Regions from separate parts of the Janthinobacterium lyxosi genome, predicted to be linked through region 3. Evidence: predicted binding sites of a transcription regulator. Region 3 holds the regulator's gene; each other region holds the start of a gene.
The links. Region 3 encodes LexA, which represses DNA repair genes until DNA is damaged. Its sites were predicted from a motif close to ACTGTATNNNNATACAGT; they were not measured.
Positions count from the first base shown of each region.

Region 1: the regulator LexA is predicted to act here: its motif matches at 2,343-2,360, upstream of ACQ4WP_RS12580 (DNA topoisomerase IV subunit B).
Region 2: the regulator LexA is predicted to act here: its motif matches at 2,237-2,254, upstream of recA (recombinase RecA).

Region 1 covers NZ_JBNYXM010000010.1:49,931-54,117, reverse strand. The annotation lists gene ACQ4WP_RS12585 (molecular chaperone HscC) at 1-266, opposite strand, end outside; gene ACQ4WP_RS12580 (DNA topoisomerase IV subunit B) at 266-2,263, opposite strand; gene kdpF (K(+)-transporting ATPase subunit F) at 2,727-2,816, shown strand; gene kdpA (potassium-transporting ATPase subunit KdpA) at 2,816-4,187, shown strand, end outside.
Region 2 covers NZ_JBNYXM010000009.1:9,539-13,725, reverse strand. The annotation lists gene ACQ4WP_RS11210 (sensor histidine kinase) at 1-1,364, opposite strand, end outside; gene ACQ4WP_RS11205 (response regulator) at 1,361-2,095, opposite strand; gene recA (recombinase RecA) at 2,345-3,451, shown strand; gene recX (recombination regulator RecX) at 3,679-4,134, shown strand.
Region 3 covers NZ_JBNYXM010000003.1:96,807-100,993, forward strand. The annotation lists gene ACQ4WP_RS03780 (replicative DNA helicase) at 1-315, opposite strand, end outside; gene rplI (50S ribosomal protein L9) at 461-916, opposite strand; gene rpsR (30S ribosomal protein S18) at 944-1,234, opposite strand; gene priB (primosomal replication protein N) at 1,250-1,558, opposite strand; gene rpsF (30S ribosomal protein S6) at 1,579-1,968, opposite strand; gene lexA (transcriptional repressor LexA) at 2,244-2,891, shown strand; gene ACQ4WP_RS03810 (cystathionine gamma-synthase family protein) at 2,956-4,187, opposite strand, start outside.

The sequences.
Region 1 (4,187 bases), on a different contig from region 3:
AGCTCTTCCGGACGGAATTGCTGCGTGCCGAGGGTGATCTTTTTTTCACTGCCCATGTAGCGTTTGAAGACGGCGGCTGTCAGCTGCGGGTGCGTCTGCAGGCGCTCGCGCGCGGCGCGGCCCACCAGCACGCTGCCGTCGTCGTCGATGCTGACGCACGATGGCGTCAGGTGTTCGCCCAGCGCGTTCGGGATGATGCAAGCCTTGCCGTCGCGCCAGATGGCGACCAGGCTGTTGGTGGTGCCCAGGTCGATACCGATGATCATCAGATATCTGCCTCCGCTTCATTGCCGTGTTCCTCGATCCAGGCGCGGCGTCCTGCCGCTTCGCCCTTGCCCATCAACATGTTGAAGCGGGCGGAGGAAGTCATGTGGTCGATTTCGCCCAGGGTCACGGGCAGCAAACGGCGCGTGTCCGGGTTCATCGTCGTTTCCCACAGCTGTTCGGCGTTCATCTCGCCCAGGCCCTTGAAGCGGGAGATCGACCAGGCGCCCTGTTTCACGCCTTCCTTGCGCAGCTTGTCCTCGATGGCGACCAGTTCGCCGTCGTCGAGCGCATAGATTTTCTGCATCGGCTTCTTGCCGCGCGCCGGCGCGTCCACGCGGTACAGTGGCGGACGGGCGATGCAGATGTGTCCCTTGTTGATCAGGGCCGGGAAATGCTTGAAGAACAGTGTCAGCAGCAGTACCTGGATGTGCGAGCCGTCCACGTCAGCATCCGACAGGATGCAGATCTTGCCGTAGCGCAGGCCGGACAGGTCGGGCGAGTCGCCCACGCTGTGCGGATCGACGCCGATGGCCACGGCAATATCGTGGATCTCGTTATTGGCAAACAGGCGGTCGCGGTCCGTCTCCCACGAGTTCAGGACCTTGCCGCGCAGGGGCAGGATGGCCTGGAATTCCTTGTCGCGGCCCATCTTGGCCGAACCGCCCGCCGAGTCACCCTCGACGAGGAACAGTTCATTGCGCGTGATGTCCGACGATTCGCAGTCGGTCAGCTTGCCCGGCAAAACGGCGACGCCCGAGGATTTTTTCTTTTCCACTTTTTGCAGCGAGCGCTGGCGCGACTGCGCCTGCTTGATCACGAGATCGGCCAGCTTCTTGCCGTAATCGACGTGCTGGTTCAGCCACAGTTCCAGCGGCGGCTTGGTGAAGGTCGAGACCAGGCGCACGGCGTCGCGCGAATTGAGGCGTTCCTTGATCTGGCCCTGGAATTGCGGGTCAAGCACCTTGGCCGACAGCACGAACGAGGCGCGCGCAAAGACGTCTTCCGGCAGCAGTTTCACGCCTTTCGGCAGCAGCGAGTGCATCTCGACGAAGTTTTTCACGGCGCCGAACAGGCCGTCGCGCAAGCCCGATTCGTGCGTGCCGCCATTCGAGGTGGGAATCAGGTTGACATACGATTCGCGCACGATGGCGCCTTCTTCCGTCCACGCCACCACCCAGGCCGCGCCTTCGCCTTCGGCAAAGCCTTCCGAGTCAGGCCCCGCGTATTGCGCGCCTTCGAACAGGGGAATCAGGGTTTCGCCATTCGATACCTGCGCCAGCGATTCGGTCAGGTAGCCACGCAAGCCTTCCGCGTACTGCCAGGTTTGCGTATCGCCCGTCTTGGCGTTGGTCAGCGTGACGGTCACGCCGGGCAGCAGCACGGCTTTCGAGCGCAGCAGGCGCTGCAGCTCGGTTTGCGAGATATTCGGCGAATCAAAATACTTCGCATCGGGCCAGGCGGTGACGCGCGTGCCCGACTTCTTGCCGTCGCGCGGGGCGGGGCGGGAACTCAAGGGCTCGATCACGTCGCCATTCGCAAACACCATGTGATGCAGGCCGTTGCCGTCGCTTTCCTTGCGCCAGACGGTGATTTCCAGGCGCGTCGACAGCGCATTGGTGACGGACACGCCGACACCGTGCAAGCCACCCGAGAACGCGTAGGCGCCGCCCGAACCCTTGTCGAACTTGCCGCCCGCGTGCAGCCGTGTAAACACGATTTCCACCGTCGGCACGCCTTCTTCCGGGTGCAGGCCGACGGGAATGCCGCGACCGTTGTCTTCGACGGTGATGCTGCCATCCGTGTTTTGCGTCACGGCGATATGCGTGCAATGACCGCCCAGCGCCTCGTCGGAGGCATTGTCGATCACTTCCTGAATGATGTGCAGCGGATTTTCAGTGCGGGTGTACATCCCCGGGCGCTGCTTGACGGGTTCCAGTCCTTTCAGGACACGGATGGATGATTCGCTGTAGTCGGATGCTGGTTTTTTAGTGGCCATACGTGTTCAAGCTAAGTAAAGACAGTGGTTGGAACGCCAGGCCATGGCACTGCAGGGCGCAATGACAACGGCGGCGATAACTGTATAAATATACAGTATATCCCGTCCAGCGTCACTGGGAGAGGGCAGTGCGGCAGGCATGGCGTCCTTGTGCGGACGCTCGCGCATTCTATCTTGTCCAGCGAGCAATAGCGCTACTCCAGGGCAACAACAGTGCGCTGCGCGCGTGGTTTTGCGCCAATTGTGGAGCATTTTATGCGGCAAAGTCCCTGTTTTTACATCTTGTTTACAGTCGCCTCCCCAGTCTTTACAAATTTTTTAGACCCTTTTGGCTAATCTGCTCACTATCAAAACAAACCTGAATGAGGGTGGGAATGGATATCGTGTATCTCGGCTTGATTGCCGTTTTTTTCGTCCTGGCGGCCGGCTTTGCCGTCGCCTGCGACAAATTAGGGAGCGTCAAATGAACGCGTTTTATGTGCTGGGCGCCGTGGTCTCGGCTGGCCTGCTCGTCTACCTGCTGGTGGCGCTGCTGAAGGCGGAGGAACTGTGATGACGACGCAATCATTAATGTTGCTGGTGGCCTTCCTGGCCGTACTGCTGGCCGCCGGCTATCCGCTGGGCCTGTATATGGCCAAGGTGGCGGGCGACGCCCCCGTGCGCGGCCTGGGCTGGCTGCAAAAGCTGGAAAACCTGCTGTACCGCTGGTCCGGCCTTCCTGCCGACAAGGCCATGGGCTGGAAAAGCTACGCCATCGCCCTGATCGTCTTCAATACCGTGGGCGCCGTCTTCGTGTACGGCCTGCAGCGCCTGCAGGGCTTCTTGCCCCTCAATCCACAGGGTTTGGGCGCCGTCAGCCCCGATTCCTCGTTCAATACCACCGTCAGCTTCGTCGCCAATACCAACTGGCAGGGCTACGGCGGCGAACAGACCATGAGCTACCTGACCCAGATGCTGGGCATGGCATGCCAGAACTTCTTTTCGGCGGCCACTGGCATCGCCGTGATCTTCGCGCTGGTGCGCGGTTTCGCCTCGCGCTCGGGCAAATCGATCGGCAACTTCTGGGTCGACCTGGTGCGCTCCACGCTGTACATCCTGCTGCCGCTGGCGCTGGCCCTGTCGGTCGCCTTCATGGGCGAAGGCATGATCCAGAATTTTTCCGCCTACAAGGAAGTGACGCTGATCGACCAGGTGGCGTATGAAACGCCGAAAATGACGGCCGATGGCCAGCCCGTGCTGGACGCCGCCGGTAAACCCGTAATGGAAGCGCAAGTGGCGACGACGCAGACGATCGCCATGGGTCCCGTCGCTTCGCAGGAATCGATCAAGCTGCTGGGAACGAATGGCGGCGGCTTTTTCAATGCCAATTCCTCGCACCCATATGAAAATCCCACGGTGCTGTCGAACTTCCTGCAGATGCTGGCCATTTTCATCATTCCCGCCGGCTTGTGCTTCACCTTTGGCCGCATGGTGGGCGACCTGCGCCAGGGCTGGGCCGTGCTGGCCGCGATGTCCCTGATCTTTGTCGTCATGACGGCTGGCGTGATGAGCGCCGAGCAGCAAGCCAATCCGAATCTGCAGGCACTGGGCGTGGATCAGCAGGCCAGCAGCCTGCAATCTGGGGGCAATATGGAAGGCAAGGAAACGCGCTTCGGCATCAGCTCCTCGACCCTGTTCGCGGCGGTGACGACGGCGGCATCCTGCGGCGCCGTCAATTCCATGCACGATTCCTACATGCCCCTGGGTGGCATGGTGCCGCTGCTGCTGATGCAGTTCGGCGAAGTGGTTTTCGGCGGCGTGGGCACGGGCCTGTACGGCATGCTGATGTTCGCCATCCTGGCCGTCTTCATCGCCGGCCTGATGATAGGCCGCACGCCTGAATACCTGGGCAAGAAAATCCAGGCCTATGAAATGAAGATGGTGT
Region 2 (4,187 bases), on a different contig from region 3:
CCATCGACATTGCTGCCGAGAATGCGGTAAAAGCGTTCGAACACGTGCGCCCGCTCGGCCGGCGGTATGCCGGGGCCCGTATCTTCCACTTCCAGGATGGCCAGCTCCAGGGTGCTGCGCACGCGCACCGTGACGCTGCCGCCAGCCGGCGTGTAGCGCAGGGCATTGTCGATCAGATTACTCAGCAGTTCACGCAGCATCATGGCATTGCCGGAAATCATGATCGAATACGCTGGCTGTTCGAAGCCCAGGTCGATATGCTGGGCAAACGAGGCTTGCACCCAGTCCTGCACCACGCCGCGCGCCAGTTCGCTCAGCTCGATCGGTTCGAACGCCGTGCCCGCCTGCGGCTGGTTTTCCGCGCGCGCCAGGGCCAGCAGCTGGTTCACCAGGCGCGTGGCCGCCTCCGAACTTTTCGCCAGTTGCAGCAGCGAGCGGTGAATCTCGTCGTGGTCGGTCTGGCGCAGGGCCAGCTCGGATTGCATGCGCATGCCGGCCAGCGGCGTTTTCATCTGGTGCGCGGCATCGGCGATGAAGCGTTTCTGCATGTCGATCGACAGAGATAGCCGCGCGAGCATCTCGTTGAGCGAACCGACCAGTGGCGTGATTTCCTCGGGCACCTGGCCCGATTCGATGGGGGAGAGGTCGTCGGGCGGCCGCGCGCGTATGCGCTCCTGCAATTGCGCCAGCGGCGACAGGCCGCGCGCCAGGGCAAACCAGACCAGGGCCAGGATCACGGGCAGGATGATGAACTGCGGCAAGATCACGCCCTTGATGATTTCATTGGCCAGCTGGGCGCGCTTTTCCAGCGTCTCGGCCACTTGCACCAGCGTGCGGCGCGGTTCGTCGTCGGTGCTGGACGGCATGTCGAGATAGCTGAACGCGACGCGCACGGGCGTGCCGTGGATGGTGTCGTTGCGAAACAGCACCATGCCGCTGCGGTATTTGTCGGGGTCTTGCGGCGGTGGCAAGTCGCGGTCGCCGTCGAGGTATTCGCCGTGCCCGCCCACCACCAGGTAATACAGGGTGTCGACATCGTCGCCGCGCAGGAAGTCGCGGCCCTTGTTACTGCTGTTCTTGTCCTGCACGCGGCGCAGCATCGCGCCGTCGGCTTGCTTGACCTGTTGCGTCAGCACCGTTACGCTGTCTTCCAGCGCATGGTCGAACGGCTGATTGGCGATGCCCTTGGCCACCAGATAGGTGATGGCGATGCTCATCGGCCACAGCAGCAGCAAGGGCGCCAGCATCCAGTCGAGGATTTCGCCAAACAGCGAATGCTCGATGGTGTCATCCTGCTCCGTGGTGGGCGGCTCGAACCAGTCGTCGTCGTCCGCCTCGTCCGCTGGCGCCTCGCGCGCCTTCACTTGCTGGTGGGTCCGCTGGCCGGGCTCGCCGACTCGCCCGCTTCGGCGTTCAGGCGCGCCGCTTCCGAGTATTTTTCCAGGCAATAGCCGAGGCCGCGCACGGTGGCGATGCGCACGCCGCCCACCTCGATCTTCTTGCGCAAACGGTGCACATACACTTCGATGGCGTTGTTCGACACTTCTTCGCCCCATTCGCACAGGTGGTCGACCAACTGTTCTTTCGAGACGAGACGGCCGGTGCGGCCCAGCAAGATTTCCAGCAAGCCCAGTTCGCGTGCCGACAGGTCGAGCATCTGATCGTTGATGTAGGCGCTGCGCCCCACCTGGTCGTAGCTGAGGGGGCCGTGCTTGATGACGGTGGCGCCGCCGCCGGCGCCGCGGCGCGTCAGGGCGCGCACTCTTGCCTCCAGTTCCGACAGGGCGAACGGCTTGGCCATATAATCATCGGCACCCAGGTCGAGGCCATTCACGCGTTGTTCGATGGAATCGGCGGCCGTCAGGATCAGCACCGGCAGCAGCGAGGCGCGCGCGCGCAGGCGGCGCAGCACCTCCAGGCCGGACATCTTCGGCAGGCCCAGGTCGAGGATCAGCAGGTCGAATTCCTGGGTGGACAGGGCCGTGTCGGCCTCCTGGCCGGTCTGGACGTAGTCGATCGCATAACCGGACTGGCGCAGCGAGCGGGTCAGGCCATCGGCCAGCACGCTGTCATCTTCGGCAAGTAAAATACGCATGGTGCACTTCCTATGCTTGCAACATCAGGACATCTGAAGTCTGTATTGTGTTTCATTTTCCGCAAGGTGGATAGTTTTTGTGAAAAACCAGGGTTGTATTGATCTGTTTCAAAACAAATCCACGTTCCGCTTGCATTGATCACTGTTTTTTTATACAGTACTGTCTGTGTAAAGAATTTAACCCACTGGCGCTATCGCAGGCTGCAGGATTCAAATGGATCTGCAACTGTAGAACGGCTGAAAGAACATATGGACGATAAAAAAGCTGTAGTACCCGCATCGGAAAAAGCCAAGGCGCTCGCCGCCGCACTGGCGCAGATCGAGAAGCAGTTTGGCAAAGGTTCGGTCATGCGCATGGATGCCAGCGCGGTGATCGAAGAAGTGCAAGTCGTGTCGACCGGTTCGCTCGGCCTCGATATCGCGCTGGGCGTGGGCGGCTTGCCACGCGGCCGCGTGGTGGAAATCTACGGTCCGGAATCGTCGGGTAAAACCACCCTGACCCTGCAAACCATTGCTGAAATGCAAAAGCTGGGCGGTACTTGCGCCTTTATCGATGCCGAGCACGCGCTGGACGTCGGTTACGCGCAAAAGCTGGGCGTGAACCTGCACGAATTGCTGATCTCGCAACCGGATACGGGTGAGCAGGCGCTGGAAATCTGCGACGCCCTCGTGCGTTCGGGCAGCGTCGACCTGGTCGTCATCGACTCCGTGGCGGCACTGACGCCACGCGCCGAGATCGAAGGCGACATGGGCGATTCCCTGCCAGGCTTGCAAGCGCGCCTGATGTCGCAAGCCCTGCGCAAGCTGACCGGTTCCATCAACCGCACGAATACCTTGGTCATCTTCATCAACCAGATCCGCATGAAGATCGGCGTGATGTTCGGCAGCCCGGAAACCACCACGGGCGGCAATGCGCTGAAATTCTACGCTTCCGTGCGCCTGGATATCCGCCGCACCGGCTCGATCAAGTCCGGCGATGAAGTGATCGGCAACGAAACCAAAGTCAAGGTCGTCAAGAACAAGATCGCGCCACCATTCAAGGAAGCGCACTTCGACATCCTGTACGGCGCCGGCACCTCGCGCGAAGGCGAAATCCTGGATCTGGGCTCGGATGCCAAGATCGTGGAAAAATCCGGTTCGTGGTACAGCTACAACGGCGAACGCATCGGCCAGGGCAAGGACAACGCCCGCGCCTTCCTGCAAGAGCGTCCGGCGCTGGCCCGCGAAATCGAAAACAAGGTCCGCGCTTCGCTGGGCGTGCGCGAACTGCCGCCGCTGGCTGCTGAAAAGCCGGAAAAAGCGGATAAAGCCGCCGACAAGGCTGCCAAGGCTGTGGAAGCCAAGCTCGCCGAGTAAGCAGGCTAGTCAGCTGTTGCGGCACGGCCAGTTTCGGCTGGCCTTGCCTGTGGCGGGTTGCGGGGCGCTTGCTCCGTGGCTTGCCGCGCAAAAGATCTACAATGAATGCCGCCTCGCGCCCGTGCGCCAGGCGGCATTTGTGCTTTTGACGGTGTTTTTGAGCGGTGTCTGGCCGGCGTTTGACGGTATATCGCTTGTGTTGATGTGATGGACGATAGGGTGGAATGATGGCAGCGGTACAACTAAGCCTGAAGGGCAGGGCGCTACGCTTTCTGTCGATGCGCGAACACAGCCGCATGGAATTGCGGCGCAAGCTGCAGCGGCATGCGCAGGAGGACGATGATGTGGAAGCCTTGCTTGACAGCCTGGAGCAGGCCAACTGGCTGTCGCAGGAGCGTTTTTCCGAATCGCTGATCCATCGCCGCTCGGCCCGTTTCGGCAATAGCCGCATCATGGCGGAATTGCAAAGCCATGGCATCGCCGGCGAGGCGTTGCAGGAAATCAAGGCGGGCCTGGCCGAAGGCGAGACCGCGCGCGCCTGCGAAGTGTGGCGTCGCAAGTTCGGCCAGGTGGCGCAGGATGCCGAACAGCGCAACAAGCAGGTGCGCTTCCTGATGCAGCGCGGCTTTTCGCAGCGCGCTGTGCAGGTGGCCTTGAAAGGCCTGGAGCCCGAGGACGACTAGGCACGCGCCACGCGGCGTCCCGCTGGCCAAAGGTCAGGTCTGCGCGCGGGCCT
Region 3 (4,187 bases):
CGCGGCCGATGGCGTGTTTTGCGCCATGGCGTTCAGGTAAGCGAGTCCGCCCACATCATCGGCCTTGCCGAGCTGGGTCAGGGTTTCAAAAACAGTAATGACATCGGCTGGCCTGGAGCCGTTAATCATCTTGACGATTTGCTCGAAGATGATGCGATGGTCATAGCGATAGAAATCCTCCGCATGCATGAAGTCGGCGATGCGGTCATATGCTGCATTGTCGCGCAGCAGACCACCGATAACGGATTGTTCTGCTTCGATCGAATGCGGCGGAATACGGAGGGAATCTAGTTGCGGATCAGAGGGGGCGTTCATGGCGCGAATTATACCCGCTTCGGCGTGCTGGCAAAAATAAAGGGCTGAAATTGAGCGAAAAAAAGGCCACAAAAAAGCCGGGCGAACCCGGCTTTTCATCATGCTTGACAGTACGGTAGCGCTTGCGGGCCAGGCCCGCAGACGATTACGCGTTCGCGTCTGGAACGACAGCGATAACAACTTCCACGACCACGTCGGTGTGCAGAGCAACCGAAACGTTGTGCTCGCCAACGATCTTCAGCGGGCCGGTAGGCATGCGGATTTGTGCTTTTTCAACAGCAAAACCTTGCTTGGTCAGCGCTTCAGCGATGTCGAAGTTGGTAACGGAACCGAACAGACGGCCATCGACGCCAGCTTTTTGAGCAACTTGAACGGTCAGGCCGCTCAGTTTTTCGCCCTGGGCTTGCGATGCGGCCAGTTTGGCGGCAGCAGCTTTTTCCAGTTCGGCGCGCTTGACTTCGAATTCAGCCACAGCGGTTGCCGTAGCACGACGTGCCAGGCGTTGCGGGATCAGGAAGTTACGTGCGTAACCGTCTTTGACTTTGACGACTTCGCCGAGGTTGCCGACGTTAACAACTTTTTCTAACAGAATGATTTGCATAGTTCTTCTCCAGGAATATCTGACCGATTAAGCGTGGTGCAGATCGGTGTATGGCAGCAGCGCGAGGAAGCGAGCGCGCTTGATTGCGGTGTCGACTTGGCGCTGGTAGTGCGCTTTGGTACCGGTCAGGCGTGCTGGCATGATCTTGCCGTTTTCTTGGACGAAGTCTTTCAGCGTGTCGACGTCTTTGTAGTCGACTTGCTCAACGTGAGCTGCGGTGAAGCGGCAGAACTTCTTGCGTTTGAACAACGGATTTTGCTGTTTGCGTTTTTCTTTAAGCTTGAGCTTATTTTTGTCGAACTTTTTACCGAATGCCATGTCAGGCTCCTGTATCTAAAATGCGCTAGTCAAAGTGACTGCACTAAAATCAATGATGTGAAACACCAAACTCTTGCTGTTGCGGCTCTTCCTGGCCAGGAAACCCGTGAACTGATAGACCCCGCCCAAGCTTGCCTGGCTGAACCGGCCTGATATTTCACCAGCGGCTAGCGCGGCAACATCAAACTCGGTCAAACGGGCAATCCCTGCTTCCATCTGCTGCGAACTGTGTTGCAGTACTGCATTCACAATCGGCAGCCCTGCCGGGGTATAGCGCAATATTTCGCGCTCGGCAATGATGGCGGTTACTTGTAGCTGGTTCAGCGCACGATCCTGGTCAAGAATTAAGCTGCGGCGGCGGCTGGAGCGGCTGCTGGTGCTTCGGTGCGGTGGCTTTTGGCCGCGTCTTCGCGTTGTACCGATTTCATCATCGGCGAAGGAGCTGTTTCAGCTTTCTTCATTTTAACGGTCAGGTGACGCAACACGGCATCATTGAATTTGAATGCTGTTTCCAACTCGACCAGGGTCTCGTTGTCGCATTCGATGTTCAGGCAGATGTAGTGTGCTTTAGGCAGCTTTTGGATCGAGTAAGCCATTTGACGGCGGCCCCAATCTTCCACGCGGTGAACCGAACCGCCGCGGGTGGTTACGCTGGCTTTGTAGCGTTCGATCATCGCGGGCACTTGCTCGCTTTGGTCCGGATGGACGATAAAGACTATTTCATAATGACGCATGCAAACTCCTTCAGGTCGGATTGATAATCGCCCACCCCGGCGTCAAGACGGGTGTGGGAAGGTCAGCCGGAGATTATAACCGCCTTTTGCAAACGTTTCAATCATTCCTTCCACAAGCGCCCGGAAAGCCCGTGCGCCACCATGCTTTCCGCCCGCGGACAAGTATTTCTTGCGAAATTCGCCGAAAACACGGAAATCCCCTTGCATAGTGGGCGATACTGTACAAAAATACAGACTGTTCATATAGACAGCATTTTAGTATGCACCCACCGCTCATGATCAAGCTGACAGCACGACAAGAACAAATCCTGAACCTGATCAAGGACGCGATTGAAAATACGGGCTTCCCTCCGACCCGTGCCGAAATCGCCAATGAATTGGGTTTCAAATCGGCCAATGCGGCCGAAGAGCATTTGCAAGCCCTGGCCCGCAAGGGCGCGATCGAGATTTCGCCCGGCACCTCGCGCGGCATCCGCCTGATCGGTGCGGCGGCAAGTGCAGCCGCCGACACGCTACCGTCGAAGGTGCCGGCAGCACTGCTGATGTCGCTGCCGCTGATCGGCCGCGTGGCTGCCGGCTCGCCCATCCTGGCACAGGAAAACCTGGAAGCGAGCTACAACGTGGACCCGGCCCTGTTTTCGGCCAAGCCCGACTTCCTGCTGAAGGTACGCGGCTGGTCCATGCGCGACGCCGGCATCATGGATGGCGATTTGTTGGCCGTCAAGAAAGTCGATAGCGCCAAGAACGGCCAGATCGTCGTCGCCCGCATCGGCGACGAAGTCACCGTCAAGCGCTACAGGAAAACGGGTTCGGTCATCGAACTGCTGCCGGAAAACCCCGATTTCAAGGTCATTACCGTGTCGCCGGAAGATGAATTCGCCCTGGAAGGCCTGGCCGTCGGACTGATGCGCAGCTGGCATTAAGCATTCAACATACAAAGGGCCGCAACAGCATGACTGTTGCGGCCCTTTTCATTTGCGCGGCTTGTTATGCGTCCAGCGCCTGGCGGAAGTCTTCCAATAAATCAGCTTCGTCCTCGATACCGACGGACACGCGGATCAGCGATTCGGCAATGCCCATGCTGGCGCGGCGCTCGGCACCCATCTCGTAGAAAATCGTGTGGGCGACGGGAATGACCAGGGTGCGCGTGTCGCCGAGGTTGCTCGCTGGAATGGCAAGATTGAGACGATTGAGGAAATCGAAGCAGTCGATGCCGTCTGTCAGCTCAAAGCTGAACAGGGAACCATAGCTGCGGAACAAGTCGCTCGCCAGCGCATGCTGCGGGTGCGACATCAAGCCCGGGTAATGCACGGCAGCCACGCGCGGGTCGGCGGCCAGCATGGTGGCCAGCGCCAGGGCGTTCGAGCAGGTGCGCTCCATGCGCAAGGCCATGGTTTCCGCGCCGACAGCGATATGGTGCGCCGCTTCCGGTCCCAGCGAGGCGCCAAAGTCGCGCAAGGCCTTGGCGCGGATTTGCGCGATACCCCACTGCGCGGGCGCCGCCTTCTTGTAATTCTCGAAAATGTTCGGGTACTGCTTCCAGTCGAACACGCCCGTGTCCGTCAAGCTGCCACCCAGCGCATTGCCGTGGCCGCCGATGGATTTGGTCAACGCATTGACTACCAGGCCCGCGCCCACCGCTTTCGGGCGGAACAGGTACGGCGTCGTCATGGTGTTGTCGACGATATACAAGATGCCACGTTCCTTGCACAGCGCGCCGATCTTCGCCAGGTCGGCGATCTGCGTGCGCGGATTGGCGATGGTTTCCACGAACACGATGCGCGTGGCCGGCGTGATGGCGGCGGCCACGTTGGCCACATCGGTAGCATCGACAAACGACACGGCGATGCCCTGCCCCGTCACCGTTTGCCACAGGCTGTTGGTATTGCCAAACAGAAAAGCCGACGACACCACATGGTCGCCCGCGCGTAGCAAGGATTGCACTACGGCGCCGATGGCGCCCATGCCGGTGGCGAAGCACAGGGTCGCCACGCCGTCTTCCATCTTGTTGACCTTGTCTTCCAGCGCGGAAACGGTCGGATTGCCCTGGCGGCCATAGCGAAAGCCCGGCTCCTTGCCCTGGAACACGGAAGCGAGCTGGCGCGCATCGCCGTAGCCGAACGCGACGGAGGTATGCACAGGCTTGTGCAGCGAGCCATGTTCGATGCCCTTGCGACGGTCGTTATGCAGGATGGTGGTGGTAAAGCCGTAGTTTTTTT